DNA from 4 places in the Mesorhizobium sp. M0626 genome. Region 2 is predicted to be linked to each of the others. Evidence: predicted binding sites of a transcription regulator. Region 2 holds the regulator's gene; each other region holds the start of a gene.
What was found. Region 2 encodes PhoB, which activates phosphate uptake and scavenging genes when phosphate is short. Its sites were predicted from a motif close to TGTCATNNANCTGTCAT; they were not measured.

Region 1: a site for PhoB is predicted at 2,587-2,603, ahead of NKI37_RS17310 (bifunctional 2',3'-cyclic-nucleotide 2'-phosphodiesterase/3'-nucleotidase). Genes of this name have one in related genera too.
Region 3: a site for PhoB is predicted at 4,551-4,567, ahead of NKI37_RS01065 (PhoX family protein). Genes of this name have one in related genera too.
Region 4: a site for PhoB is predicted at 5,057-5,073, ahead of NKI37_RS06200 (LTA synthase family protein). Genes of this name have one in related genera too.

What each region holds. Positions count from the first base shown of each region.
Region 1 covers NZ_JAMYQD010000012.1:185,108-192,472, reverse strand. Annotated here, with positions in the region: gene NKI37_RS17325 (Lrp/AsnC family transcriptional regulator) at 1-454, shown strand, start outside; gene NKI37_RS17320 (5-formyltetrahydrofolate cyclo-ligase) at 451-1,116, opposite strand; gene NKI37_RS17315 (NAD(P)/FAD-dependent oxidoreductase) at 1,298-2,563, shown strand; gene NKI37_RS17310 (bifunctional 2',3'-cyclic-nucleotide 2'-phosphodiesterase/3'-nucleotidase) at 2,704-4,683, shown strand; gene NKI37_RS17305 (SAM-dependent methyltransferase) at 4,744-5,994, opposite strand; gene NKI37_RS17300 (hypothetical protein) at 6,254-6,388, shown strand; gene NKI37_RS17295 (Dabb family protein) at 6,502-6,792, shown strand; gene NKI37_RS17290 (VOC family protein) at 6,848-7,365, shown strand, end outside.
Region 2 covers NZ_JAMYQD010000006.1:71,482-78,846, forward strand. Annotated here, with positions in the region: gene pstC (phosphate ABC transporter permease subunit PstC) at 1-184, shown strand, start outside; gene pstA (phosphate ABC transporter permease PstA) at 181-1,497, shown strand; gene pstB (phosphate ABC transporter ATP-binding protein PstB) at 1,515-2,339, shown strand; gene phoU (phosphate signaling complex protein PhoU) at 2,381-3,085, shown strand; gene phoB (phosphate regulon transcriptional regulator PhoB) at 3,102-3,791, shown strand; gene NKI37_RS08975 (ROK family protein) at 3,822-5,057, opposite strand; gene xylF (D-xylose ABC transporter substrate-binding protein) at 5,323-6,363, shown strand; gene NKI37_RS08985 (sugar ABC transporter permease) at 6,508-7,365, shown strand, end outside.
Region 3 covers NZ_JAMYQD010000001.1:192,386-199,750, forward strand. Annotated here, with positions in the region: gene urtC (urea ABC transporter permease subunit UrtC) at 1-761, opposite strand, end outside; gene urtB (urea ABC transporter permease subunit UrtB) at 758-2,374, opposite strand; gene urtA (urea ABC transporter substrate-binding protein) at 2,487-3,797, opposite strand; gene NKI37_RS01060 (hypothetical protein) at 4,110-4,505, shown strand; gene NKI37_RS01065 (PhoX family protein) at 4,623-6,536, shown strand; gene NKI37_RS01070 (GMC family oxidoreductase) at 6,599-7,365, opposite strand, start outside.
Region 4 covers NZ_JAMYQD010000004.1:126,217-133,581, reverse strand. Annotated here, with positions in the region: gene NKI37_RS06220 (cyclopropane fatty acid synthase) at 1-977, opposite strand, end outside; gene rplI (50S ribosomal protein L9) at 1,164-1,751, opposite strand; gene rpsR (30S ribosomal protein S18) at 2,017-2,265, opposite strand; gene rpsF (30S ribosomal protein S6) at 2,265-2,765, opposite strand; gene NKI37_RS06200 (LTA synthase family protein) at 3,078-5,006, opposite strand; gene fabD (ACP S-malonyltransferase) at 5,284-6,231, shown strand; gene fabG (3-oxoacyl-[acyl-carrier-protein] reductase) at 6,292-7,029, shown strand; gene NKI37_RS06185 (acyl carrier protein) at 7,251-7,365, shown strand, end outside.

The DNA of each region.
Region 1 (7,365 bases), on a different contig from region 2:
TATCGCCATTCTCGAGGCACTGCAGAAGGATGGCCGCATACCCAATGCGGCGCTCGCCGAAAGGGTCGGCCTGTCGCAGTCGGCCTGTTCGCGCCGGCTCGACAATCTGGAGAAATCCGGCACCATCCGCGGCTATCACGCCCGGCTTTCGAATGCCGCGCTCGGCCACCAGATGACGGCGATCGTGCACATATCGCTGTCGGGACAGTTCGAAAAGACGCTGTCGGATTTCGAGGCGGCGATCAAGCGCTGCCCCAATGTGCTGTCGTGCCACCTGATGTCGGGCGAATACGACTACATCCTGCGCATCGCCGCCAAGGATCTGGTCGACTATGAGCGCATCCACAAGGAGTGGCTGTCGGCGATGCCGCATGTGACCAAGATCAACTCATCGTTCGCCTTGCGCGAGATCGTCGACCGGACCGCCATGGGCATGAAGCCGGAACTGGCCTAGCCCTGAGCAGCCTCGGTCACCAGCCTATCCATTGGGATGTCGTGCGGCTGCGGGTAGATGGTGGCTATGCGCTGCAGTTCGTAGCCGACGCCGATGACCAATGGCTTGAACGGCATGGCAGCCAGCGTGCGGTCGAAGAAGCCACCGCCATAGCCCAGGCGGTAGTTTCGCGGGTCGATGCCGACGATCGGCGAGATGACGACGTCGGGCAGCACCGGGTCGCCTTCGGCGGGGATAGGGATGTTCCAGACGCCTTTTTCCAGCCGGTCGCCAGGCACATAAGCGCGGAAGATCAGCGGCTGGCCCTTCTCGATGACGACTGGCAGTGCCGTGCGGCCGCCGCGCTGGTTGATCGACGCCATCCACGACCGCAGGTCCGGCTCGCCGCGAAACGGCCAGTACAGGCTGACCATGCGGCCGGCGATGTCGCCGATTGCCGCGTCGAGGCCTTCGGTGATAGCCCGCGACATCGCCACCCGCGCATCGGCCGAAACCGCCAACCGTGCCGCGATCAGACGCTCGCGCTCGGCCTTGCGCCAACGGCGCACATCGGTCCAATCGGACGTGGGCGCGCGAAATTCCGGATCGAGTTCGTGCATGAAGCAAGGCGGCGAAGAATATTGCGCCCGCCCTTTGCGATCTTTGTCATCGTCGTTGGCCATGCCTCACTCCCGTGGTTCCAGCCCCTGCAAGGCTATACCCGTCCAGGCTTGCCGACATAGGCATTCGCGACATCCGGCGACGAGTCCTGGGCAGCCTTACGCGCGGCAGTCTAGCGCGCCGCGACATGGTTGCGGTGCACAAAAATCACTAGATAAAGGGAGACAAACAGGGGTGAATGCGATGAGTGAAACCAGCCATCATGTCGTTGTCGTCGGCGCAGGGTTCGGCGGTCTCGAACTCACCCGGGCGCTGGCCGGCGCACCCGTGCGCATCACCATGATCGACAAGCGCAACCATCACCTTTTCCAGCCGCTGCTCTACCAGGTGGCGACCACCTCGCTGGCGACCTCGGAAGTTGCCTGGCCGATCCGTCATCTGCTGCGCAAGCGCGAGGACGTGACGACCCTGCTCGGCAACGTCACCGGCGTCGACCGTCCAGGCAAACGCGTGCTGCTTGAGGACGGCAGTTCTGTTCCCTACGACACGCTGGTGCTCGCCACCGGCGCGCGTCATGCTTATTTCGGCCACGACGAATGGGAGCCTTTCGCGCCCGGGCTGAAGACGCTTGAAGACGCAACCACCATTCGCCGGCGCATCCTGCTCGCCTTCGAGCAGGCCGAGCGCGAGACCGATCCGGCCAAGCGCCAGGCACTGCTGACACTGGTCATCGTCGGCGGCGGCCCGACCGGCGTGGAGCTTGCCGGCACCATTGTCGAACTCGCGCATGAAACGCTGCGCGGCGAATTCCGCAACATCGACACGCGTGAGGCGCGTGTGGTGCTGGTGGAGGCCGGAGACAGGATCCTCGCCAATTTCGCGCCAAAGCTGTCCGACTATGCGCGCAAGGCGCTGGAGCGGCGGGGCGTCACGGTCGAGCTTGGCCGCGCCGTCACGCGCCTCGATGCCGAAGGCGTCGTCTTTGGCGATACGCATCTGCCGGCGCGAACCATCCTGTGGGCCGCCGGCGTAGCGGCTTCGCCCGCGGGAGAGTGGCTGGGCGCGCCGGTGGACCGGGCGGGCAGGGTAATGGTCGAGCCCGATCTGACCGTGCCGAACAGTCCTGAAATCTTCGTCATCGGCGACACAGCGCATGTCTCGCGGCCGGACGGCAAGCCGGTGCCAGGCGTGGCGCCTTCCGCCAAGCAGGAGGGCAAGCACGTCGCCGCGACGATCAGGGCGCGGCTGGCCGGCGATAGCGCGCCGCGGCCTTTCCGCTACAAACATGCCGGCGACCTGGCGACGATCGGCAAGTGGGCAGCCCCGATCGATTTCGGCTCGATCAAGCTCACGGGATGGCTTGCCTGGTGGCTGTGGGGCGTGGCGCATATCTACTTCCTGATCGGTTTTCGCAACCGGCTCTCGGTGTCGCTTAGCTGGCTATGGATCTATTTCACCGGCCAGCGCAGCGCGCGGCTGATTACCCAGGGCGATGACGACAAGGGCTGAGGTTCTCAACCGCGGCCAAGGATATTCATCCAGCCGTCACCTTTTGCTGATCGACTGACTTCACGGTGGACATGGCCGGCTTTCGGCGCGAAGCTTTCGCCCAGGGCTGGGATATTGTCGCATCGCTGGGAAGGAAAACCATGTCGCATTTGCTCCACCCCGTCTCCCGTCGCGGTTTTCTTGCCGGTGCGGCCGCCACAGGCGCGCTGATCATGCTCCACCCGTTCTCCGCCCGCGCACAGGCCAACCAGGCGCATCTCCGGATCATGGAGACGACAGACATCCATGTGAATGTCCTGCCCTACGATTACTACGCCGACAAAGCCAACGACACGATGGGCCTGTCGCGGACGGCCTCGTTGATCGCGGCGGTGCGCAAGGAAGCCACCAATGCGATGCTGATCGACAATGGCGATCTTTTGCAGGGCAATCCGATGGGCGATTACATCGCCTATGAGAAGGGGCTGAAGGAAGGCGATCTGCATCCGATCATGAAGGGCATGAACCTGCTGGGCTATGAATGCTCGACGCTCGGCAATCACGAGTTCAATTACGGCCTGTCGTTCCTCGACAAGGTGCTGGCCGGAGCCAATTTCCCCTTCGTCTGCGCCAATCTGATCCGCGGCACCGAGCTTGCCGCCAAACCGCGCGACGACAAGCTCTACCTCAAGCCCTATGTCATCCTCGACAAGAAGATCAAGGACGGGTCGGGCGCCGAGCAGCCGATCAAGATCGGCATCATCGGCTTTGTGCCGCCGCAGATCATGGTCTGGGACCTGAAGAACCTGGAAGGCAATGTCAGGACGCGCGACATCGTCGAGGCGGCCAGGGCATGGGTGCCGCAGATCAAGGAGGAGGGCGCCGACATCGTCATCGCGCTCTCGCATTCCGGCATCGATATCAAGCAGGGCGACGGCATGGAGAACGCCTCCTTCTTCGTCGCCGGCGTCGAAGGCATCGATGCGGTGTTCACCGGCCATCAGCATCTCGTCTTCCCCGGCAAGAAGGATTTTCAGGCGCTCGAAGGCGTCGACACCGAGAAAGGCACGCTGCAGGGCAAGCCCGCCGTGATGGGCGGTTTCTGGGGCTCGCATATGGGACTGATCGATCTGCTTCTGGAACGGGACGGATCGAAATGGCGCGTAGCCTCGGCCACATCGGAGGCAAGGCCGATCTACCAGCGCGTCGACAAGGCAAACAAGCCGACGGTGGCGGACGACCAGCGCGTCGTCGATGCGCTGAAGGCGGACCATGAGGCGACACTTGCCTATGTCCGCCGACCGGTCGGCAAGACCTCGGCGCCGCTCTATTCCTATTTCGCGCTGGTCGCCGACGATCCGTCGGTGCAGATCGTCAACCAGGCGCAGAGCTGGTACCTCAAGGACATATTGAAGAGCACGCAGTGGAAGGATGTGCCGCTGCTGTCGGCGGCAGCACCCTTCAAGGCCGGCGGGCGCAACGGCGCCGACTACTATACCGACGTGCCGGTGGGCGACATCGCCATCAAGAACGTCGCCGACCTCTATCTCTATCCGAACACGGTGCGCGCCGTCGAAATCACCGGCGCGCAAGTGAAGGAATGGCTGGAAATGTCGGCCGGCATTTTCAGGAAGATCGAGCCGGGCAAGGCCGACCAGGCGCTCATCGACACCGAATTCCCGTCCTACAATTTCGATGTGATCGATGGCGTCAGCTACGGAATAGACCTGTCGCAGCTGCCGAAATACGATGCCAAGGGTGGCGTCGCCAATGCCGGCTCGAACCGCATCGTCGGCCTCAGCTTCGACGGCAAGCCTATTGATCCGGCAGCGAAATTCGTCGTCGCCACCAACAATTACCGCGCCGGCGGTGGCGGCAATTTCCCCGACATCAATGCCTCGAAGATCATCTACGAGGCGCCGGACACCAACCGCGACGTGATCGTGCGCTACGTCGTCAGCGAAGGCACGATCAATCCCTCGGCCGACGACAATTGGTCGTTCACGCCGCTGCCCGGCACCAGCGTCGTGTTCGAGACCGGCCCCAAAGCGAAGGATTTTATATCGGGAGTGAAATCGCTCAAGATCGAGCCGGCCGGCGAGGGCGAATCCGGGTTTGCGAAGTATCGCATCCTGCTTTGAGGCAACGTGCAGCTAACAGGGAAAACGAGCGGGCATACGCCCGCTCAATCACGCTTCGGATCAGGCTTTGTAGACCACTTGGCGCACGTCGATGTAGCTGGCTCTAAAGCCGGCTTCGCAATAGTGGAGATAAAATTCCCAAAGCTTCTTGAAGCGGTCGTCGAAGCCGAGCGGGACGATCTTTTCCCACGACGCCCAGAAGCGGTTGCGCCATTCGGCAAGCGTGCGGGCATAGTCGTCCGGAAAGACGCGCTCGCGCAGATGGGCAAGGCCATGGTCGCTGCCCAGCGTCTTCAGGATCGACGGCGTCGGCAGCATGCCGCCTGGGAAGACATAGCGCTGGATGAAATCCGGCCTCGCCCGATAGGTGTCGTAGGCGGCCTCGTTGATGGTGATGATCTGCAGGCCGGCGGTGCCGCCGGGCCTCAAGCACGCCTTCATCTTGCCGAAAAATACCGGCCAATATTTTTCGCCGACCGCCTCGAACATCTCGATCGAGGCGATGCGGTCGTAAGTGCCCGTTTCGTCTCGGTAATCCTGCAGCTTGATGTCGACCTTGTCAGACAGTCCCGCCTTCTGGATGCGCGCCTTGGCGAAATCGTGCTGTTCGCGGCTGATGGTCAGGCCGGTGACGCGGCAGCCGATCTCGCGCGCGGCAAATTCGGCAAAACCGCCCCAGCCGCAGCCGATCTCGAGCACATGGTCCTTCTTGCCGATGCCGGTATCCTTGGCCAGCGCGCGGTATTTGGCGGCCTGAGCGCTTTCCAGGTCGTTGGCGCCGGTCGCATAGAGCGCCGACGAATAGGTCATGCTGGGATCGAGCCATTGCTTGTAGAAGGCGTTGCCGAGATCGTAATGCGCCGAGATGTTGCGCTTCGAGCCGGTGCGGGTGTTTTCGTTGAACCAGTGGCGGATGCGCTGGACCGTGTTGATGAGCCAGTTGGCGCCGCCGGCAATGCGTTCCCCAACGGCCGAGTTGACGACGAACAGTTCGAGGAAGCTGGTTACATCAGGGCTTTCCCAGTCGCCGTCCATGTAGGATTCGGCAACGCCGATGGTGCCGCCGGAAAAGGCACGGCCGGGCAGGCGCCAGTTCTTCAACACCAGCTCGGCATCCGGCCCGGGTCCGTTGCCGCCGACAAGCACCGCCCGGCCATCCGGCATCCTCACCTTCAGCGAACCGCGCGGCAATTTCATCGCCGCCGACAGCACCATGCGCGCCTTGGCCGGCAGGCCCTTGACGATCTCGGCGAAATTGAGTTCGTCCAGCCTGATGGCGTCGCCGATGCCTTTGTATTCCCTGACAGCCATCTCACACCCCCCTGGACTTCCGCGGGGGCGGCGCAAGATCTGCCGGCCTCCACATCCTCCACTTTCATTCGCCAGGCGCGAACGCCGTAGCCTGCTTAAATTTTCGCCACAATCTTCCACCGCATCGACCGGAACTTCAAGAGGCAAGCCGTGCCCGGCACTGGCCCAGGTGGCGTGCCTGGGGCCAGAATCGGTGAGGGCGAGCGACCGCCGGTGAAATCGCTATGGTTAGGAACAGCCACATACGTTAGTTTCAGCCATGCGTTACGTCATCGTCATCACCGCCATCGCCTTTTTCCTGATCTGGGATGGCCTCTATAATCAGGGCCGCTATCTCGACACGACGGTCAGGGAAATGTCGCGCGTCGTGCGCTACGTCACCGGCAAAGCCTAGCTTTTGCGCCTCTGCAAAGTCGCCTGCCGGCATTGCCGGGCGCGACATCGTGGCGGTTGACGCGACGGTCCCGCTCACACAAAACATGCCGCAAATCGAACGTGGAGGCAGGTGTGATCCGGCATATCGTTTTCTTCAGCGCGCGGCGCAAGGACGATGTCGAGGCCGTGCGCACGGGCTTGCTCGCGCTGGGCAAGATCCCGCATTCAAGCCTCTTCGAGGTGACGCTCAACACCAAGGTCGATCCGCTGTCGGATGCGATCGACGTGGTCGTCTATGCCGAGTTCGAGGATGATGCCGCGCTTGCCGCCTACAAGGCGCACCCGCTCTATGCCGAGACGACCAGTCGGGTCAAACCATTGCGCGAATTGCGCTATTCGGCCGATGTCGTGGCGATGGCCTGATCGGGCTGGCAAGAGGCCTTGAACCGATTTCCGGAATGATGCACACCGCGCCGGCATGACCAGCACGATCCATCCGCTTGACCATCTTGTGTTGCCGACGGCGAGCCTCGCCGTGGCGCGGGCGCGGCTGACATCGCTTGGCTTCATCGTCGCACCAACCGGCATCCACCCTTTCGGCACCGAAAATTGCTGCGTCTTCTTCGCTGACGGCACCTACCTCGAACCGCTGGCGGTCGGGAATGAACAGGCTGCAGACGAGGCATTTGCCGGTGGCAATGTCTTTGTCGCGCGCGACCGGCTCTATCGCGCCAGGCTGGGCGATGAGGGCTTTTCCGCCGTGGTGCTGGCCACCGACGATGCCGATGCGGACCATGCGCGCTTTATCAAAGCCGGCCTGTCGGCGGGAGACGTACTGAGCTTTTCCCGCGCCTTCACCGACACGGCCGGAAAGAGCGACATGGCCTCGTTCAAACTGGCTTTCGCCGCCGGCGCCGAGACGATGGACGCCTTTCTGTTCGCTTGCGAGCGGATCAACGCCCCTCAAATCGACCGTACGGCACTGCAGGCCCATGC
Region 2 (7,365 bases):
TCCGTTCGAGGCGATGACGACCATCACCGTCAAGATCGTCAACCAGCTGACCGGCGACCTCGAGTTCAACTCGCCGCAGACGCTGGTCGCCTTCGCGCTCGGCCTGACGCTGTTCGCGCTGACGCTGGTGATGAACATCGTCGCCCTCTACATCGTGCGCAAGTACCGGGAGCAGTACGAATGACCGACATCCCCCTGGACACGATGGCGGGCGCCGTCGCGCGACCGCGCCGCGACATCGGGCTGAAGGCGCGCTATGCCGCCGAACGCCGGTTCCGCATCTATGGCGTGATTGCGATCTCGGTGGGCCTGGCGTTCCTGGCCATCATGCTGATCACCATCGTCTCGAAAGGCTACACCGCCTTCTGGCAGACGACGGTGACGCTGCCGGTCACCTTCGACGAGAAGGTGATCGATCCCTCCGGCAAGCGCGCGACCGACCCTACCGTGCTGATCAAGGCGAACTATCCCAAGCTCGCCGAAAACGCGCTGGTGGCCAAGCTCGGCATCGATCCGGCCAACAAGCCGATGATGCTGAAGCTCAAGGGCTTCCTGTCGGAAGGCGCCCGCGTCCAGCTGCGCGACATCGTCTCCGCCGATCCGTCGGTGATCGGCAGGACGCGTGACGTCGACATCCTGGCTGCCGCGAACCTCGACTCGGCCTTCAAGGGCCAGATCGACCTCGGCGTCGATGAAGCGCGCCGCAAGGTGTCCAACCAGCAGATCGACTGGATGAACAAGCTTAAAGCCGACGGCGTGATGGCCGAGCATTTCAACACCGGCCTGTTCACCTATGGCGCCTCCAGCCGGCCCGAAACGTCGGGCATGGGCGTGGCGATCATCGGCTCGTTCTACATGATGGTGATCGTGCTGTTGCTGGCGCTGCCGATCGGCGTCGCCGCCTCCATCTATCTGGAGGAGTTCGCCAAGAAGAACCGCTTTACGGACCTGATCGAAGTCAACATCAACAATCTCGCGGCGGTGCCGTCGATCGTCTTCGGTCTGCTTGGCCTTGCCGTGTTCATCAACTTCCTCGGCATGCCGCGCTCGGCTTCCTTCGTCGGCGGCCTGGTGCTGACCTTGATGACATTGCCGACCATAATCATCGCCACGCGCGCCGCCCTCGCCGCGGTGCCGCCGTCTATCCGCTCGGCGGCCCTAGGTCTCGGCGCCTCCAAGATGCAGATGGTGTTCCATCACATCCTGCCGCTTGCCGCCCCAGGCATCCTTACCGGCACCATCATCGGCCTGGCGCGTGCGCTCGGCGAGACAGCACCGCTGCTCTTGATCGGCATGGTCGCTTTCGTCGCCGATTATCCGACGACGCCTTTCGATCCGGCGACCGCGCTGCCGGTTCAGATCTATATGTGGGCAAACGAGGCTGAGCGCGCTTTTGTCGAGCGCATGTCCGGCGCCATCATCATCCTGCTCGTCTTCCTCATGGCCATGAACATCACCGCGATCGTGCTCCGGCGCCGCTTCGAGCGGCGCTGGTAGAAAAAAGGCAATTTGGTATGAACATCATGACCGAACAGTCCCTTGAGAATGCAGTGGGCGACAAAATGAACGCCAAGTCGAACGAAGTCATCAAGATGCGCGGCGACAAGGTCGGCGTCTTCTACGGCGAGAAGCAGGCGTTGTTCGACGTCAATCTCGACGTGCGTCAGAACCAGGTGACGGCGCTGATCGGCCCGTCCGGCTGCGGCAAGTCGACCTTCCTGCGCTGCCTCAACCGCATGAACGACACCATCGATTTGGCGCGGGTGACCGGCAAGATCACGCTCGATGAAGACGACATCTACGACAAGAACATCGATGTCGTCGAACTGCGCGCCCGCGTCGGCATGGTGTTCCAGAAACCCAACCCGTTCCCGAAGTCGATCTACGAGAACGTCGCCTACGGCCCGCGCATCCATGGGCTGGCCAAGCGCAAGTCCGACATGGACCAGATCGTCGAGCAGAGCCTGAAGAAGGCTGCGATCTGGAACGAGGTCAAGGACCGCCTGCAGGAGCCCGGCACCGGCCTGTCCGGCGGCCAGCAGCAGCGCCTGTGCATCGCGCGCGCCATCGCCGTGTCGCCGGAAGTGATCCTGATGGATGAGCCCTGCTCGGCGCTCGATCCGATCGCCACCGCCCGTGTCGAGGAGCTGATCGACGAACTGCGCCAGAACTACACGATCGTCATCGTCACCCACTCGATGCAGCAGGCGGCGCGCGTGTCGCAGCGCACGGCGATGTTCCATCTCGGCTATCTCGTCGAGGAGGGCGCCACCGACAAGATGTTCACCAACCCCGACGACAAGCGCACCCAGGACTACATTACCGGCCGCTTCGGCTGAGCCGTCCGGCGGGTGAATTTTCAGGCACGAGGACCAAGATCATGGGTGAACATACCGTCGCCTCCTTCGATGAAGAGCTCGGGCAGATCAGCAAGCTGATCCGCGACATGGGCGATCTGGCAGGCTCGATGGTCAGCGGCTCGACCAGGGCGCTGCTCAATTCGGACAATGCGCTGGCACAGCGTGTCGTTTCCGACGACGCCATCATGGATGCGCGCCAGCGCGAACTGGACGACCGCGCCATCACGCTGATCGCCAAGCGCCAGCCGATGGCCAACGATCTGCGCGCCGTGGTCGGCTCGATCCGCATGGCCGGCGACCTCGAGCGCATCGGCGATCTCGCCAAGAACATCGCCAAACGCGTCGGCACCGTGGGCTTGAGCGTCACGCCGCGCGACCTCTCGCACTCCATCGATGCCATGGCGCAGCTGGTGCTGATCCAGGTGCAAGGCGTCGTCGAGGAATATGCCGCCACCGATGCGGCAGCTCTTGCAAAACTCAGGAATGACGACGAGCGCATCGACGTCAAATACACGTCCGTGTTTCGTGAGCTCTTGACCTACATGATGGAAGACCCTCGCAACATCACCGCCTGCACGCATCTCTTGTTCTGCGCCAAGAATCTTGAGCGCATCGGCGATCATGTCACCAACATCGCCGAAAATGCGTATTATGTGCTGACCGGCCAGCAACTGCCCGCCAATCGTCCGAAGCAGGACGAGACGGCGATGGCCATGCCGGCCTGATGAGGGTGAACTGCCGATGATCGCGCCACGCATCATGGTCGTGGAGGACGAGGAGCCGCTAGGCGTGCTCCTCCGCTACAACCTCGAATCCGAAGGCTATCACGTCGAGGTGGTGACACGCGGCGACGAGGCCGAGATCCGCCTGCAGGAAAACGTGCCCGATCTCCTGGTGCTCGACTGGATGGTGCCCGCTGTTTCCGGCATCGAGCTCTGCCGGCGGCTTAGAGTGCGGCCCGAAACCGAGCGGCTGCCGATCATCATGCTGACCGCGCGCGGTGAGGAAAGCGATCGCGTGCGCGGCCTGTCCACCGGTGCCGACGACTATCTGGTCAAGCCATTCTCGACGCCGGAGTTCATGGCGCGCGTGAAGGCGCTGCTGCGCCGGGCCAAGCCGGAAGTGCTGTCGAGCGTGCTCAAGGTCGGCGACATCGTGCTCGATCGAGAATCGCACCGGGTCTACCGCAAGAAGAGCGAGATCAGGCTCGGACCGACCGAGTTCCGGCTGCTCGAATTCATGATGCGCCATCCCGGCCGCGTGTTCTCGCGCAGCCAGCTGCTCGACAATGTCTGGGGCGAGACGATCTACATCGACGAGCGAACCGTCGACGTCCATGTCGGGCGCTTACGCAAAGCGGTCAACAACGGCCGCATGCCGGATGTCATCCGTACCATTCGCGGCGCCGGCTACGCGATCAGGGAAGACTAGGATGCTGCGCGTCGCGCCGTTGCCGGCCATTCAGGCGACATGCTTGCCGGATTTGGCCTGAATGCCCGGCGCGAAAATCTCCTGATCGACGAAGCCGAGCGCGCGCATGGCACAGCCTTCGCGGATCAGCGGCAGCTCGTTGGGCTCGGTGTCGAAGGAGATCGATTTCGAGTGCTGGCCGCCGGCGGTCTGGGCGATCGCTTCGCGCAATGCCGGTTCGATCAGGTCGAAGGCGGCGGCGCTGACGCCTACCATGGCGACGGGTGCCGGATCGATCAGCGCAAACAGGCTGCCGAGGCCGAAGCCGAGCGCCTCGCCGGCCTTGCGATAGGCTTCGCGCTCCGGGCCGTCGGTTTCGCGGGCGCGCGCGGCGAGTGCGCGCATATCAGCGTCGCCGATATCGACCGGCTCGGCATCCTCGCCCATCATTTTGGCGCTGCGCCAGATGGCGTAGTTTCCGGCATAGGCTTCCACGCAGCCGCGCCGCCCGCAGCGGCAGAGCGCGCCGCCCGGACGGTGGATCATGTGGCCGAACTCGCCGCCCGAGGAATGGGTGCCGGTGAACAGTTCGCCTTTCAGCACCAGGCCCATGCCGATGCCGTGCGATAAGAGGATGGCGATAAAATTGTCGCGGTAGCGCTCGGGCTGGCGCCATTGCAGCGCCACCGCCATCATGTTGCAATCGTTCTCCATGGTGGCAGGAATGCCGAATTCCGCTTCCAACATATCGGCGAAGGCAATGTCGGTCAGTGGCGTGATCGGCGACCACAGCATGGCGCGCGCCTGCGAATCGGTGATGCCCTGGATGCCCATGGCAATGCGGGCGATGCTCTGGACATCGAGGTCGGGATCCTCAAGCCGCCGCCGGACGATTGCTACGCATTCGCCAATCAGCTCGTCGCGCGGCTTGGTCAGCGTGTCCAGCCGGCGCTGTTCCTCGGCGACGACGTGGCCGGCATAGTCGATGACGGTGACGGACAGGAAATTGAGCGACAGCACGACGGTCATCACCGCCGCCGCTTCCGGGTTGAGGCCAAGGCCGACCTGCGGCCGGCCGCGTTTCAGTGCGCCTGTCTCGCCAGGTTTGCCTTCAATCAGGACGCCTTCTTGAATCAGATCAGACGAGATTGCCGATATGGTCGAGTGGCTGAGGCCGGTGGTCGCCGCAATCTCGGTCCGCGACGGCTGGCCGGCCCGGCGCACGGCCGAAATCACCATGGCACGGTTGCGACGGCGCAGATCGTCGTGGCGGATTCCAACCGACATTTGTTTCCTCCCGGCCTCCTCGCGCCTCATGATAGTGAAGGCGTTCGACGGCACCAGCCAAATATTGGCAGACGCCGGCAGCCCTGTCATTGTTTATTGCGGACCTCGAAAAAATTCGGCAAGGCCATCAGAATCCATCAGAATCGATGTTGACAGCGCCTTATCATTGAACCAGTATTTTTTCGAGGCTCGAAAAAATAGGGCCTCTGTGTGCCGGCCCTCGGGCCAGTTTTGTCGCGCCGCACGCGGCGCAGGGAGGATTATGATGAACAGATTTGCAGCCGCCATGCTGGCGGGTGTCGCCATGTCGCTGGCGCTGATGTCGGTCGCGCAGGCGAAGGACAAGGTCATCGGCGTGTCGTGGTCGAACTTCCAGGAAGAGCGCTGGAAGACCGACGAGGCGGCGATGAAAACGGCGATCGAGGCTGCCGGCGACAAGTACATTTCGGCCGACGCGCAGTCCAATCCCGGCAAGCAGCTGACCGACGTCGAAAGCCTGATCTCGCAGGGCGCCAACTCGCTGATCATCCTGGCGCAGGACGCCTCGGCCATCGGCCCGGCGGTGCAGAAGGCGCTGGACGAAGGCATTCCGGTCGTCGGCTATGACCGCCTGATCGAGAACAAGGACGTCTTCTACCTGACCTTCGATAACAAGGAAGTCGGCCGCATGCAGGCCCGCGAAGTGTTCAAGGCGAAGCCCGAAGGCAACTATGTCTTCATCAAGGGCTCGGGCTCGGATCCGAATGCCGATTTCCTGTTCTCGGGCTCGATGGAAGTGCTCAAGGAAGCCATCGACTCGGGCAAGATCAAGAATGTCGGCGAGGCCTATACCGATGGCTGGCTGCCGGCCAATGCCCAGAAGAACATGGAACAGTTCCTGACCGCCAATGACAACAAGGTCGATGCCGTGGTTGCGGCCAATGACGGCACCGCCGGCGGCGTTGTCGCCGCGCTGACGGCGCAGGGCCTTGCCGGAACGGTTCCGGTCTCCGGCCAGGACGGCGACCATGCCGCTCTGAACCGCATCGCGCTCGGCACGCAGACGGTGTCGGTGTGGAAGGACGCGCGCGAACTCGGCAAGAACGCCGCCGAGATCGCCTCGCAGCTTGCCGATGGCAAGAAGACGGGCGACATTGCCGGCGCCAAGGACTTCACCACGCCTGGCGGCAACACCGTCAAGTCGCTGTTCCTGACCCCCGTCGCGATCACCAAGGACAACCTCAACGTCGTCATCGACGCCGGCTGGATCAAGAAGGACGAAGTCTGCACGGGCGTCGCCGCCGGCAGCGTCGCGGCTTGCAACTGATCTCGACGACTTGAAGAAATGAGGCGCCGCGGCTGTCAAGCCGCGGCGTTTTCTCTACGAGAATTGTGTGTTTCCGCCATCGGCGGCAAACTTCTAGGCTGTGGTCCGGCATCCGCGCCAGACGGCAAGCCGCTGGAGGACATCATGACCGACACGACCTCAAATCCGCAGGCCGATACGGCACGAGCGTCTGAACTCGGCGCGGTCGCCCGGTTCGTGAAAGCGACCGAGCTCGACACGCGCATGCTCGGCATGGTCGGCGCGCTGCTGGTCATCTGGGTCGGCATACATATCCTGTCGGGTGGGCTTTTCCTGACGCCGCGCAATCTTTGGAACCTGTCGGTGCAGACGTCCTCGGTCGCGATCATGGCGACCGGCATGGTATTGGTCATCGTGATGCGCAACATCGACCTTTCGGTGGGCTCCGTCGAAGGCGTGATCGGCATGATCATGGGCGTGGCACAGGCCGAATTCCTGATTCGCGTCATCGGCTTCCAGCTTGGAAACCCCTGGCTCTGGATCGTCGCGCTTGCCGCCGGCGTGGTGCTTGGTCTGCTGATCGGCGCGTTCCAGGGCTTCATCATCGCCTATATGCAGGTTCCGGCCTTTATCGTGACGCTTGGTGGCCTGCTGGTCTGGCGCGGCATGGCATGGCTCATCACCAGCGGGCGCACGGTCGCGCCACTCGACGCCACCTTCCAGCTGATGGGCGGCGGACCACGCGGCTCGATTGGCGCCGCTGCCAGCTGGATCGTCGGCATTGTCGCCTGCGCGGCGGTCGCCTTCGCGCTGCTCAACGGTCGCTCGCAGCGCAAGCGCTTCAGCTTTCCACTGCGCCCCGTCTGGGCCGAGACCTTGCTTGGCGTGGTCGCTTGCGCGGCCATCCTCGGCGCCGTGTGGATCGCCAATTCCTATCCATGGCCGATCGGCATCGTGCGCCAGTACGCACAGCAGAACGGCATCACCGTTCCCGAAGGCGGGCTGTTCATCGCGCATGGCATC
Region 3 (7,365 bases), on a different contig from region 2:
CGCCAGCCGAGGAAGCGGGTGCGGCTCTCGGCGTCGCGCACCGCCATCAGCAGCTTGCCGTATTTGGAGCCGACGATCGCCCAGGTGATGAAGACGGCGAGCGCGAGTATGATGGCGCTGGCGGCAAACAGGGCCGAGCGGGTGGCGTCGGCCTGCACGTTGAAGCCCAGAATATCCTTGAAATCGGTCAAGCCGTTGTTGCCGCCGAAACCCATGTCGTTGCGGAAGAAGGCGAGCAGCAGCGCGTAGGTCATCGCCTGGGTGATGATGGAGAGATAGACGCCGGTGACGCGGCTGCGGAAGGCGAACCAGCCGAAGACGAAGGCGAGCAGGCCGGGCACCGCCAGCACCATGATGGCGGCGAACCAGAAGTGGTCGAAACCGGTCCAGAACCAGGGCAATTCCTTGTAGTTCAGGAACACCATGAAATCGGGCAGGATCGGATTGCCGTAAACGCCGCGCGAGCCGATCTGGCGCATGAGGTACATGCCCATCGCATAGCCGCCGAGGGCGAAGAAGGCGCCATGGCCGAGCGAGAGGATGCCGCAATAGCCCCAGACGAGATCGAGCGCCAAGGCAAGCAATGCATAGCAGAGGTACTTGCCCGTCAACGCGACGATGTAGGACGGAATATAGAACGCGCTTTGCGGCGACACTGCGAGGTTGAGCAGCGGCACGATAATGGCGGCCGTCAGCAGGATGAAAATAGTGATGGCGATGCGACGGTCGGCACCCGCGGCGAAGAAGCGTCCCGTGATCATGTTTCCACCGCCCTGCCCTTGAGCGCGAACAGGCCGCGCGGGCGCTTCTGGATGAACAGGATGATCAGCACCAGCACGACGATCTTGCCGAGCACCGCGCCAGCATAGGGTTCGAGAACCTTGTTGACGATGCCGAGCGAGAAGGCGCCGACCAGCGTGCCCCAGAGATTGCCGACGCCGCCGAAGACCACGACCATGAAGCTGTCGATGATGTAGCCGCGGCCGAGATTGGGCGAGACATTGTCGATCTGGCTGAGCGCGACGCCGGCAATGCCGGCAATGCCGGAGCCGAGCGCAAAGGTCAGCGCATCGACCCAAGGCGTCCTGATGCCCATCGAGGCGGCCATGCGGCGGTTGGCGGTGACGGCGCGCATCTGAAGGCCCCAGGGCGTGCGCTTCATAACAAAGAGCAGCACGCCGAAGACGGTGAGCGCGAAGACCAGGATCCAGAGGCGGTTCCAGGTGACGGCGAGTTGGCCGACATCGAACGATCCCGACATCCAGGAGGGGTTGCCGACCTCCTGGTTGGTCGGTCCGAAGATCGAGCGCACCGCCTGCTGCAGGACAAGCGAGACGCCCCAGGTTGCGAGCAGCGTTTCCAGCGGCCGGCCGTAGAGGAAACGGATGACGCCGCGCTCGATGATCAGGCCGACGGAAGCGGCAACCAGGAAGGCGAGCGGCAGCGCGATCACCAGCGACCAGTCGAACAGGCCGGGGAATGAGGTTCGGATCACCTGCTGGACGACGAAGGTGGTGTAGGCGCCGAGCATCACCATCTCGCCATGCGCCATGTTGATGACGCCCATGACGCCGAAGGTGATGGCGAGGCCGATGGCGGCCAGCAGCAGCACCGAGCCAAGCGAGATGCCGTACCATATGTTCTGGCCGGCATCCCACAGCGCCAGGCTCGAATTGATGCTGGCGATTGCCGCCGTCGCGGCATCCTTGACCGCGCCTTGCGCATTGGCCTCGACCGCGGTGAGCAGCGAGACCGCGTCGCGGTCGCCGCGCGCGCCGATCAGGGCAATGGCGGCAAGCTTGTCGGCCTCCGGCTTGTCGGAGACCAGCACCGATGCCGCGCGCGCCTGTTCGAACAATGCCTTGACCTTGGCGTCGGTCTCGGCGGCGATGGCTGCATCGAGCGGCTCGATATTGGCGGCATCGGGGGTCTTGAACATGGTGTCGGCGGCGGCGATGCGGACAGAAGGATCTTTCGCGCGCAACGTCAGCGTTCCCAGTGCATCTCGGATGACACGACGCAGCGTGTTGTTGACCTTGATCTTCGTGATGTCGGCCTTGGGGGCGTCGCCGGCTTTCTCGCCACTCAGCGGGTCGAGCAGCGTGACGCTGTCGGCGGCCTCACTGCCGACGAAGACGGCTGAATCGGCTTTACGGATGTAAAGGTTGCCTTCGGCGAGCGCTGCAAGCGGGCGCTCGACCAGCGGATCGCCGGTGGCGGCAAGTTCGCGCACGACGGCCTCAGTGGCGGCAAAGCCCGTGCCCGTGGCGAATTTGGCGACGATGGCGCGCAGATCGGCTTCGGCTGCGTTCGACGGCAATAGGCTTGCCACCAGGAACACCAGCATGAGGCCGAGAGTGCGCAACAGGATCATCCGTTCAGATACTCTTCTGTGGGGAAATTCCGCGTCCGGGCGGGCTGAAGCGCCCGGACGCTTGGCGGTACCGATCGTGGACGCGTCCACGATCGGTCGGTCCCGGGAGGGATCAGTTCGTGCCCTTGCCGCCGCATTTGCCGGTGGCAACGTTGAAGTTGCCGCAGGACAGAGGCGCGCGCCAATCCGAAATCAGGTCCTTGGAATCGGGCAGATAGTCGGACCATTCGTCGCCCATCACGAGGCCGGGCGTCTGCGACACGGTCTCGAACTGGCCGTCGGCCTGGATCTCGCCGATCAGCACCGGCTTGGTGATGTGATGGTTCGGCATCATGGTCGAATAGCCGCCGGTGAGGTTCGGCACGGACACGCCGACCATGGCGTCGATGACCTTGTCGGGATCGGTGGTGCCGGCCTTTTCGACCGCCTTCACCCACATGTTGAAGCCGATATAGTGAGCTTCCATCGGGTCGTTGGTGGTGCGCTTGTCATTCTTGATGAACTTGTGCCAGTCGGCGATGAACTTCTTGTTTTCGGGTGTGTCGACGCTCTCGAAATAGTTCCAGGCAGCGAGATGGCCGACCAGCGGCGCGGTATCGAGACCGGCCAGTTCTTCCTCACCGACCGAAAAGGCCATGACCGGGATGTCCTCGGCCTTGATGCCCTGGTTGCCGAGTTCCTTGTAGAACGGAACGTTGGCGTCGCCATTGACGGTCGAGACGACGGCGGTCTTCTTGCCGGCCGAGCCGAATTTCTTGATTGCGGAGACTTCGGTCTGCCAGTCGGAGAAGCCGAACGGCGTGTAGTTGACCATGATGTCTTCGGCGGCGACGCCCTTGGCCTTCAGATAGGCCTCGAGGATTTTGTTGGTGGTTCGGGGATAGACGTAGTCGGTGCCTTCCAGCACCCAGCGCTTCACCGAGCCACCGTCCTCGCTCATGAGATAATCGACGGCAGGAATCGCCTGCTGGTTCGGGGCGGCGCCGGTGTAGAACACGTTGCGCTCGCTTTCCTCGCCCTCATACTGGACGGGGTAGAACAGGATGTTGTCGAGTTCCGAGAACACCGGCAACACCGATTTGCGCGACACCGAGGTCCAGCAGCCGAACACGGCGGCGACCTTGTCCTTCGAGATCAGCTCGCGCGCCTTTTCGGCAAAGAGCGGCCAGTTGGAGGCCGGATCGACAACGACCGCCTCGAGCTTCTTGCCGAGCAGACCGCCCTTGGCATTCTGCTCTTCGATGAGCATCAGCATGGCGTCTTTCAGCGTCGTCTCCGAAATCGCCATGGTCCCCGACAGCGAATGCAGAATGCCGACCTTGATCGTGTCTTCGGCGGCCTGGGCCGGAGACGACATCGACAGGCCGGCGGCGACCACGCCGGCCGAAAACATTTTTGTTATTGTGGAGAAATTACCCCTCATACCGAAGACTCCCAAGCTGTTTGATTGCACCGCGATAATGCAATGCAACTGCCGTGCCAAACGCAAAGGCGCCGCTCACGAAGATGGAATAGCCGAGCGTTATCAGCCGGTTGGTATATTAGCCTCGAGAAAACAGTGGTAGCCGGCGAAAATTGATTGAGGCAAATTTGCGCAGCGCACATGGCTTTTGCCTAATTTTTGCCCAATTGAGACAAATGCCTAGTTTTTGATCTCCGGCCGTGTGTTCCGGGCTAACAATGTTGCGGTACCGCGCAAAAATAGGGCAAGCTCGCCCTTCAAAAGAGTGACGTCATGACATCTCGCACCTCATGCATTTCCGGCATCCTGCTGCTGATGGCAACGAGCGGCGCCGCGCGCGCCGATTTCAGCGAGGGCAAGCTTCCGGACGGCACCTATCATTGCGAGGTCTATTTGCTCGGCGCCTTCCTCAACCTCGGCGACATCACTATCAAGGGCAATGTCTATAGTGGTCCGGTGACATTCGGCACCGCGACGCAAGGCTACAACTATCAGATGAATGCCAATGGCGAGATCACCTGGCTCGGGCCGCTGGGCGGCTATACCACCGGTGGCAACTCCGTCTCCATGACACAGGCAACACTGGACGGCGAGACCGCCCCGTCATTCGACATCATTCTGAAGCAGCCCGACGGCGCCTTCACCGCCTCGACCTGCACCAAGGGCTGAGCGATGCGTAGTGCCGCGCCCAGTTGCGGCAAAACCTTCCTCTTATGTCATGTGAATGTTGCCTAGGCAGACTAGGGCAACGGTGCGCCGTAACATCCACCCTGAGAGGCAGACACCATGGCCAATGCACCGTCTTCATCCTCCCCCGTCATCCGCGAAATCATTGCCGAGCGCGTCTCGCGCCGGTCTCTTTTGAAAGGCAGCCTCGCCTCCGGCGCGCTGATTGCCGGCGGCAGCTTTGTCGGCTCCTTGTTTGCCGGCGAAACGCATGCCGCCACAGCGCAGTCGACGCTCGGCTTTCCCGAGCTGAAACGGGTCTACGGCAAGACCCATGCCGCCGCCGAAGGCTATGAGACGACCATCGTCGCGCGCTGGGGCGACCCGCTTGCAGCCGGCCTCGCCGAATTCGACGGCAACAAGGTCGCGGCGGAGGAACAGGAAAAGCGCTTCGGCTACAATTGCGACTACATCGCCTTCATGCCGCTGCCCAAGGGCACGGTGAATTCCGATCATGGCCTGCTCTGCGTCAACAACGAATACATCTCGCCCAATGTGATGTTTCCGGGGATGACCGAGGGCGATGCCGGCAAGACGATGACCAGGGAACAGGTCGATCTCGGCATGGCCGCGATGGGCCATTCGATCGTCGAGGTGCAATTGAAGGACGGCAAGTGGGCAAGCGTGGCGGACAGCCCGCTCAACCGCCGCATCACCGCCAACACCGAAATGACCGTTTCCGGACCGGTTGCCGGCCATGCGCTGATGAAAACTTCGGCCGACCCGACTGGCACGAAAGTGCTCGGCACCAGCTATAATTGCAGCGGCGGTTTCACCCCCTGGGGTACGGTGCTGACCTGCGAGGAAGGCGTGTCCGACATTTTCGGCGGCGACCCGAAAAAGGCGCCGACTGCCGACCTGCTCGACCGTTACGGCTTCGACGGCTCCGACATCTATGGCCGCGGCCGCTTCCATGACCGCTTCAACCTCGACAAGGAACCGAACGAGGCCAACCGCTTCGACTGGGTGGTCGAGATCGACCCTTACGATCCTCAGTCCAGGCCGGTGAAGCGCACGGCACTTGGCCGCATGTCGCATGAGGCCTCGACCGTGGTCCTCAACAAGGACGGCCGCGTTGTCGTCTATATGGGTGACGACGACTATTTCGAATATATGTACCGCTTCGTCTCGGCCAAGGCCTATGACAAGGCCAACCCGGCCTCCGGCGCCGATCTGCTCGACGATGGCGTGCTGTCGGTCGCCCGCTTCGATGCCGATGGCTCGATGACGTGGCTGCCGTTGGTGCACGGCCAGGGCAAGCTTACCGTCGAGAACGGTTTTGCCGACCAGGCCGAGGTGCTGTTGAAGACGCGGTTTGCGGCAGATGCGCTCGGCGCCACGCCGATGGACCGGCCCGAGGACATCGAGACCAATCCGGTGACCGGCCGCGTCTATGCGGTGATGACCAAGAACAAGAAGCGCGACCAGTCAAAGGTCAATCCGGCCAACACGCGGCCGGAAAATCTCTGGGGCCATATTGTCGAACTGATCCCGCCCGGCGGCCGCGGCGCGGACGCCGACCACACGGCCGAAAACTATGCCTGGGACCTGTTCGTGCTCTGCGGCAATCCCAGGGATGCCAAGGTCGGCGCCACCTTCCATCCGGATACGTCGGACAATGGCTGGTTCGTCTGCCCCGACAACATCACCTTCGATCCGGCCGGGCGGCTGTGGGTGGCGACGGACGGCGCCAATGATTTCGACCTGCCGGACGGCGTCTATGGCGTCGACACCGAAGGTGCGGCGCGCGGCCTGCCGAAGCTGCTGTTCACCTGCCCGCACGGCGCCGAAGCGACCGGCCCGTGCTTCACGCCGGACGGCTCGACTTTGTTCCTGTCGGTGCAGCACCCTGCGGAAGATGCAGAGACGCTCGACAAGGCGCAGACGCTGTGGCCCGACTTCAGGGATGGCCAATTGCCGCGGCCGTCCGTCGTCGCCATCCGCCGCAAGGACGGACAGCCGGTCGGCGCATAGTGTCCTAGGGAAAAGGGCGGAACGCGCCATGCGCGTTCCGCGTAGCGATCCGGGAGGACGGCTCAGATCGTCTTGGCCGACATTTGCGAAGCGATGTATTCGGCCTGGCGGATAGCCAGCGACACGATCGTCAGCGTCGGATTTTCAGCCGCACCGGTGGTGAACTGGCTGCCGTCCGACACGAACAGGTTTTTGATGTCGTGCGCCTGGCCGTGCTTGTTGACGACGCCGTCTTCCGCCTTTTCACTCATCCGGTTGGTGCCGAGATTGTGGGTTGAGGGATAGGGCGGCGTCGGGAAGGAGCGCGTCGCGCCGACCGCATCATAAAGCGCTGTGGCCTGCTTGTAGGCATGGTTGCGCATCGCCGTGTCGTTGGGATGATCATCGAAATGCACGTCGGCGATCGGCATGCCGTGCGCGTCCTTCTCGTCCTTGTGCAGCGTGACGCGGTTTTCCGCGCGCGGCATGTCCTCGCCGACGATCCACAGGCCAGCCATGTGATCATAGTGGTCGAGCGCGGTGGTGAAGGAACGGCCCCAGCCGCCGGGATTGAGGAAGGCGGCCATGAAGGGCAAGCCGAGCGACAGCGTCTCGAATTCATAGCCGCCGACAAAGCCGCGTGAGGGATCGTGCCGCGCCTCGTCGCGGATAATGCCGGCCATGGTGGTGCCGCGATACATATGCACCGGTTGGTCGAAGATGGCGTAGACCGAACCGGTGGTGTGGCGCATGTAGTTCTTGCCGACCTGCCCCGACGAATTGGCAAGCCCTTGCGGAAACTTCGCTGACTCGGAGTTTAGCAGCAGGCGCGGGCTTTCGATCGAGTTGC
Region 4 (7,365 bases), on a different contig from region 2:
CGCAGAATCTCGATGTCGGTGACTACAAGGCCCGACTTCTCGATCGCCGGCATCACCTCCGACAGCGAAGGAATGTAGCCGCCCGGAAAAATGTACTTGCGGATGAAGGCGCTGGTCGCCCACGGCACGCCGGAGCGGCCGATCGTGTGCAAGAGCATGACGCCGTCGGGCTTCAACAACGTCGCCGACTTGTCGAAGAAAGTGCGGAAGTGGTTGACGCCGACATGCTCGAACATGCCGACCGAGACGATGCGGTCGAAGCGTTCATTGAGTTCGCGGTAGTCCTTGAGGTCGAAATGCACGCGGTCCTGCAAGCCTTGCGCATGCGCCCGGTCGGTGGCGACGCCGTGCTGCTCGGTCGACAGCGTCACGCCTTGCACGTCGACATCGAAAGCCTTGGCGAGATAGAGGCCGAGCCCACCCCAGCCGGAGCCGATATCGAGCACGGTCTGGCCGGCCTTCAGCCTGAGCTTGGCGGCGATATGGCGTTTCTTGGCCATCTGCGCCTCGTCGAGCGTCATGTCCGGCTGTTCGAAATAGGCGCAGGAATACTGCATGTCCTCGTCGAGGAAGAGCCGGTAGAGGTCACCCGACAAATCATAGTGGCGCTGCACGTTGCGGCGCGCCCGCGATGCGGTGTTGATCTGCTGCAGGCGGCGAAAGGCGTGGCGCAGACCCTCGATGGCCTTCGACCAGGTGGCGTCGATACCGCCGCTGCCCATGTTCTGGAAGGCGATGCGCATCATACCCAGGACGCCGCCCTCGATGATGTCGAGTTCGCCGTCCATATAGGCTTCCGGCACGGCCAGCATCGGATCGAAGGTAATGGCGCGCTCGGCATGCGCGGTCTTGATGTGCATATGAACCGGCTCGCCGCTGCCGTCGCCGAAAACCACTGTCGAGCCCTTCGGCCCGGTGACTTTCAGATTGCCCGTACGCACCAGGCGGTCGAGAACGCGTTTCAACAGAATATTCATCACCAAATGTCCCCTCACGGTCAGACTGGCGGACCAATTCTGCAACAATATATAGGGGTTCGAAAAGTTCCATTTGGCACAAAAATGCCCGGGCGAGAGGCCCGGGCATTGGTCCAGAAAGGCTGGATGACGAGGAAGTGATTGGAGCGCTGCTCCCCTCGCTTCCCGATCACGCCCCGTGCGGGATCAGGCGTTGTCTTCTTCGCCGCCTTCGAACTCGGTGTTCGGGTCAAAGAAGTTCTCCGGCCGTGCGTTGTCGTTGATGTCATCGCCATAGATGGCTTCGGCGGTGGTCAGCGTCTCGCCCTTGGCCTGGCGCTCGGCTTCTTCGGCCGTGCGGGCGATGTTGAGGCTGATGGTGACCTCGACTTCCGGATGCAGCGCAATCGCCACATTGGTGACGCCGATAGTCTTGATCGGCTGGTTGAGCTGGATCTGGTTGCGGTTGACCGAGAACCCTTCGGCGGTCAGCAGGTCGGCGATGTCGCGGGTCGACACCGAACCGTAGAGCTGGCCTGTCTCGCCGGCCGAACGTACGGCGATGAAGCTCTTCCCGTCGAGCTTTTCGGCAACCTGGCTGGCTTCCGATTTGCGCTCGAGGTTGCGGGCTTCGAGCTGCGCGCGCTGTCCTTCGAACTTCTTCTTGTTGGCTTCGTTGGCGCGCAGCGCCTTGCCCTGCGGCAAGAGGAAGTTGCGGGCAAAGCCGTCCTTGACCTTGACGGTATCGCCCATCTGGCCGAGGCGGGAAACGCGTTCGAGAAGAATCACTTGCATGGTCTTGTTCCTTCGTCTGGCACCGACCGCGGGATCGGCGCCGAATTGAATGGAACAGGTCAGGAAGCTCTGAGCGCCTTGGCGCCGGTGTCGCTGTCCTGCCTGTCGCGGCAGTTAGAGGCTTTTCACCTCAACTCGGGATTTCAATGCATGTCGCCAAAAGTGGTCCCGGTTTTGGGACAACGACATGCATCATCAAATTACCCCTGCGGCGCCCGTCGCCGTGGGAGAAGGAAGCAGGCGGCGAACCGCCTGCTCGAAAGTCTTAGCGAACCACGTAGGGCAGCAGGCCGAGGAAGCGGGCGCGCTTGATCGCCTTGGCGAGTTCGCGCTGCTTCTTCTGGCTGACGGCGGTGATGCGCGACGGCACGATCTTGCCGCGCTCGGAAATGTAGCGCTGCAGAAGACGCACGTCCTTGTAGTCGATCTTGGGCGCATTGGCGCCGGAGAACGGGCAGGTCTTGCGGCGGCGATGGAACGGGCGCCGGGTCGGGATCTGATTGATGTCGACCATTATTCTGCACCTCCTTCAACGCCTTCGCGCGGACGGCGCGGACCACGATCGCCACCGGCATCGCCAAATGAGCGCGGCGGACGATCGCCACGGTCGCCGCGATCACGGTCGCCGAACGAGCGCGGACCACGATCACCACGGTCGCGGTCGCCGAAGCCGCCGCGTTCCGAGCGCTCTTCGCGCTTCTGCATCATGGCCGACGGGCCTTCCTCATGCGCCTCGACCTTGACGGTCAGGAAACGCAGCACGTCCTCGGACAGGCCCATCTGGCGCTCCATCTCGTTGAGCGCTGCCGGCGGGCAGTTGAGGTCCATAAGCGTGTAGTAAGCCTTCCGGTTCTTGTTGACCCGGTAGGTGAGGGACTTCAGTCCCCAGTTCTCGACCCGGCCGACGGACCCGCCATTTGCGGAGATGACGCCCTTGTACTGTTCGACAAGCGCATCGACCTGCTGCTGCGAGAGGTCCTGCCGGGCAAGGAACACATGTTCGTATAGAGCCATAGTGGTTCAGTGCCTTTCTTCGTTTCTCTCCCGGATCCTCGCGGCAAAAGCCTCTGCAACTTCTCTGACCCGCTGATCCCGAGGGGGCGGGGAAGAAAGGAGCATTTCGAGACGGTCGAGAGCGGAGACACGGGAGGCGGAAGCGCTTCTGGCTTCACACGAAGGTTTTGGGTAAAACCTCCGGCCCTCCGTTCAGCCCCCAGCAAGGACCGGCAGATTGCCGGCGTCTATATAGCAAATTGGCTGGAAGGCAAGGGTAACGCATGCTCCGGACATCGTCCTGGCGTCGCAGGGTTGGAAAAATACCAGGCATCAACTCGTATGCGGGGTACGACCGTTGATCGTTTCGGGGAAGAAGTGCGGGGCCGCCTTACGCTTGCCGAACATCATGTCGTATTGCAGCAGGCGGAAATCGTTGATCGCCGGATCGATGTCCTTCTGCCGCGCCCAGTCCGCCGTGGCCTCACCTGACGGCGTCAGAAGCAGATTGCGGTCGACGACGCGATAGCGTTCGCGCAGCGCGCCTAAGAAGCCGGTATAGTAGGGGTGCGTGATCCCGGCCGTGGTAAGGATATGGTAGGGCAGGAAGGCCGGGCTCACGGCGCCCATATCCTGCGCCGGACCGGTGCGGTTAGACCAGATGACCAGCGGCGTCTGATGATGCTCCAGTGCCGCCTCCGGCGTCGGTTCCTTGCGCGGCGCGACATTGTCCTTCAGGTAACCGGTTTCGACATAGACGGGGCCGAGCGGCGGCAGATGGTCGCCGAAGAAGGCGATGACCGTCGGCCGCTCGCGCTTCTTCGCCCATTCAATCAATCGTTCGAGTCCACGGTCGGCATCGGCGGAGCCTTCGGCGTAGCTGAGCAGCGATTCCCGCGCCCATGTGCTGATCGGTGCCGCGACCTTGTGGGTCGGATTGTAATAGCGGTACGGCTCGTAGGGACCGTGGTTCTGCAGGCTGACGGCGAAGAAGAACACCGGCCGCTCGCTGGCGTCGGCCTCTGCGATGATCTCGTCGGTCATCGAGGCATCGGAAGCCAGCGGCCCGCGCTTTTCCAGTGGCGGCAGCGTCTCTTCCGAGCGGAAATCGTTGAAGCCGAAATCGGCATAGACGGCGCCCCTGTTCCAGAACCAGTTGGTGCCCGGGTGGATGGCGCGCGCCCGGTATCCCTCGCTTTTCAGGAAGGTCGCCAGCGACGGCGTCGGCGTGCGCACATATTGCTGATAGGGGATCGAGCCCGCCGGCAGGAAGGCATTGGAAAAGCCGGTCAGCGCCTCGAATTCGATGTTGGCGGTCATGCCGCCGAATTCCGGCGAGAACATATAGCCGGAACGCAGCGCCCGCACATTGGGGATCGGGTCCGGCGTGATTGTAACGCCGGGCAGCTTGGTCGGATCCCAGAAAGATTCGCTCATCACCACGATGATGTCGGGTTTCTCATCCGGTACCGAGGCCGTCACATCAGGCCTGTCGATCGCGTCGATCGCCTTGTCGGAATAGCCCGCCGGCGCCGAGACATGCGCCATCGGCACGTTGAGCGCGAAGGCCAGCGCAAACCCGTTGGAGGCGTAGTTCTCCTTCTGGTCCCACATGATCGGGATGATCTGCAGCCGGTCGCGGGTCCACGAGAAGGTGGCGTAGTCCATGATCGAGACGAAGAAGGCGAGCAGCGGCACTGCCAGCGTCAGCCGCGCCAGCCGCCCTTTGCGGCTGAGGATCGGAACCTTGCGGCGCCACAACCGCCAGCCATAGATCAGCAGCGACAGGCCGGCGACGATGCCGACCGCCATGGCGAGCGCCGTCCAGGGCCGCTCGCGCACCAGGAGCGGCATCAGTGCCATGATCTGGCGCGAATAAAGAAAATCGGTTGGGTAGAGCGGATCGCCGAGATAATGCGACTTCTGATGCCCGACAAAGGCCAGCGCCAGCGTCAGCGGCGCCACGATCATCAGGCTCTGGTGACTGCGGCCAAGCACGGCGTCCAGTCCCATCAGCACCAATGCAAAGACAATGATGGTGGTCCAGCCCGGCTTGAATGGCTGCAGGAAGAAGTCGACCGTGCCGAAGAAGTCGCCGCGCACGATCCATTCGATGGCGAACACCAGAATGGCGGAGGCAAGCAGCGTGACCAGACCGTAGCGGATGACCGGCCATCTGCGCCCCGGCAGGTAGCCGGTGGACGGATCGTCTTCCAAGAACTGTGGCGCGGGTACGGCCGCGCCCTTCCTGATCCTAGCCACGTCTTTTCCCCCGGCCCAAGCAACGCGTATTTCCACTCGCGCCACCGTTCTGTCATAGAACTGTCATGCAAAAGCTAGCGCCTGTGGCGAAAATAAGAAGAGCCAGCAAACGATTCGTGAGCGGTTTTCATCAGGTGTGATCGGCAAAAAGCCTTTGGGAACAGGGACTCGAGGTCAGCTCCGGTTCAAGCGAGAGCCGAAATGCCGCCTCCGGGCTTGACTTGACGGTCCGCCTTGCGTCACAGGCAGGAAAAATCAGCCGCTGGAGAGCGCCCAAATGGCCGTCGCATTCACCTTTCCGGGACAGGGCAGCCAGGCTGTCGGCATGGGCAAGGACCTCGCCGACGCCTTCCCCGAGGCACGCAGGGTGTTCGAGGAAGTCGATGATGCGCTGGGCGAAAAGCTGTCGAAACTGATCTGGGAAGGCCCGGAAGAGGCGCTGACCCTGACTGCCAATGCCCAGCCGGCGCTGATGGCGGTCTCGCTGGCGGCGATCCGCTCGCTGGAAGTGCGCGGCTTTTCGCTGAAGGACAAGGTTGCCTACGTTGCCGGTCATTCGCTCGGCGAATATTCCGCCCTTGCCGCGGCCGGTTTCGTTTCGGTCGCCGATGCCGCCCGGCTGCTGCGCATCCGCGGCAACGCCATGCAGGCGGCGGTGCCGGCCGGCGAGGGCGCCATGGCGGCGATCATCGGACTGGAACAGCCCGACGTCGAAGCCGCTTGCACCGAGGCCGCAACGGGATCCGGCCAGGTCTGCCAGATCGCCAACGACAATGGCGGCGGCCAGCTGGTGATCTCCGGCGCCAAGGCGGCGGTGGAACTCGCCGCGAAACTGTGCACCGAAAAGGGCGCCAAGCGGGCGCTGATGCTGCAGGTCTCCGCACCCTTCCATTCGGCGCTGATGGCGCCGGCGGCCGATGTCATGCGCGAGGCGCTGGCGGGCGTGACCAAGAATGCACCGGTCGTGCCCGTCGTCTCCAACGTCACTGTAGCCCCGACCCGCGACCCCGACGAGATCGCGCGCCGCCTGGTCGAGCAGATCACCGGCCGCGTGCGCTGGCGCGAAACGGTGGAGTGGTTCGGCGCCAATGGCGTCGCCACGCTCTTTGAGATCGGCGCCGGCAAGGTGCTTTCCGGCCTGGCGCGGCGGATCAGCCGCGACATCACCACATCGGCCGTCGGCACGCCGGCCGATGTCGAGGCGGCGCTGGCCGCGCTTGCATAATCCACTGGCGATTCAACCTCTCCCGTGGGAAGGGTGTTCTCTTAAGATCAGGAGACGAAAATGTTCGAACTGACCGGCCGCAAGGCGCTCGTCACCGGCGCATCGGGCGGCATTGGCGAGGCGATTGTCCGGGTGCTGCATGCGCAAGGCGCCATTGTCGGCCTGCACGGCACCCGCATCGAGAAACTGGAGACCCTGGCCGGCGAACTCGGCGACCGGGTAAAGCTGTTCCCGGCCAATCTTGCCGACCGTGACGAGGTCAAGGCGCTTGGCCAGAAGGCCGAAGCCGAACTCGAAGGCGTCGACATACTGGTCAACAATGCCGGCATCACCAAGGACGGCCTGTTCGTGCGCATGGCGGACGCGGATTGGGACAGCGTGCTGGAGGTGAACCTCACCGCCGTGTTCCGGCTGACCCGCGAGCTGACCCATCCGATGATGCGCCGCCGCCATGGCCGCATCATCAACATCACCTCGGTGGTGGGCGTCACCGGCAATCCTGGCCAGACCAATTATTGCGCCTCCAAGGCCGGCATGATCGGCTTTTCCAAGTCGCTGGCGCAGGAGATCGCCACCCGCAACATCACCGTCAACTGCGTCGCCCCGGGCTTTATCGAATCGGCCATGACCGACAAGCTCAACGACAAGCAGAAAGACGCGATAATGGCCGCGATCCCGACGCGCCGCATGGGCACGAGTGTTGAAGTGGCATCGGCCGTCGCCTATCTCGCCTCCAACGAGGCAGCCTACGTCACCGGCCAGACCATCCATGTCAACGGCGGCATGGCCATGATCTGACGGGATATTGTCGGGTGATAAGAAGACATGGCCGGCTTGTGAAAAGAGACCATTTCGCCTTGGACCTCGGCCATTTTTCGTGTAATGCGGCCCGCAACCCGGCGGTTCGGGCAAAAACCGGTCCGGCATCGTTGCGTTTCCGGCAGGACCATCTTTCAGCTTGATTAGCGGCATTCTGCCCGCTAACGAAGACAGACAAACAAAAGACGAGGATGCCCCAAATGAGTGACACCGCAGAGCGCGTCAAGAAGATCGTCATCGAACATCTTGGCGTCGATGCCGACAAGGTGACGGAGCAGGCGAGCTTCATCGATGATCTGGGCGCGGACAGCCTCG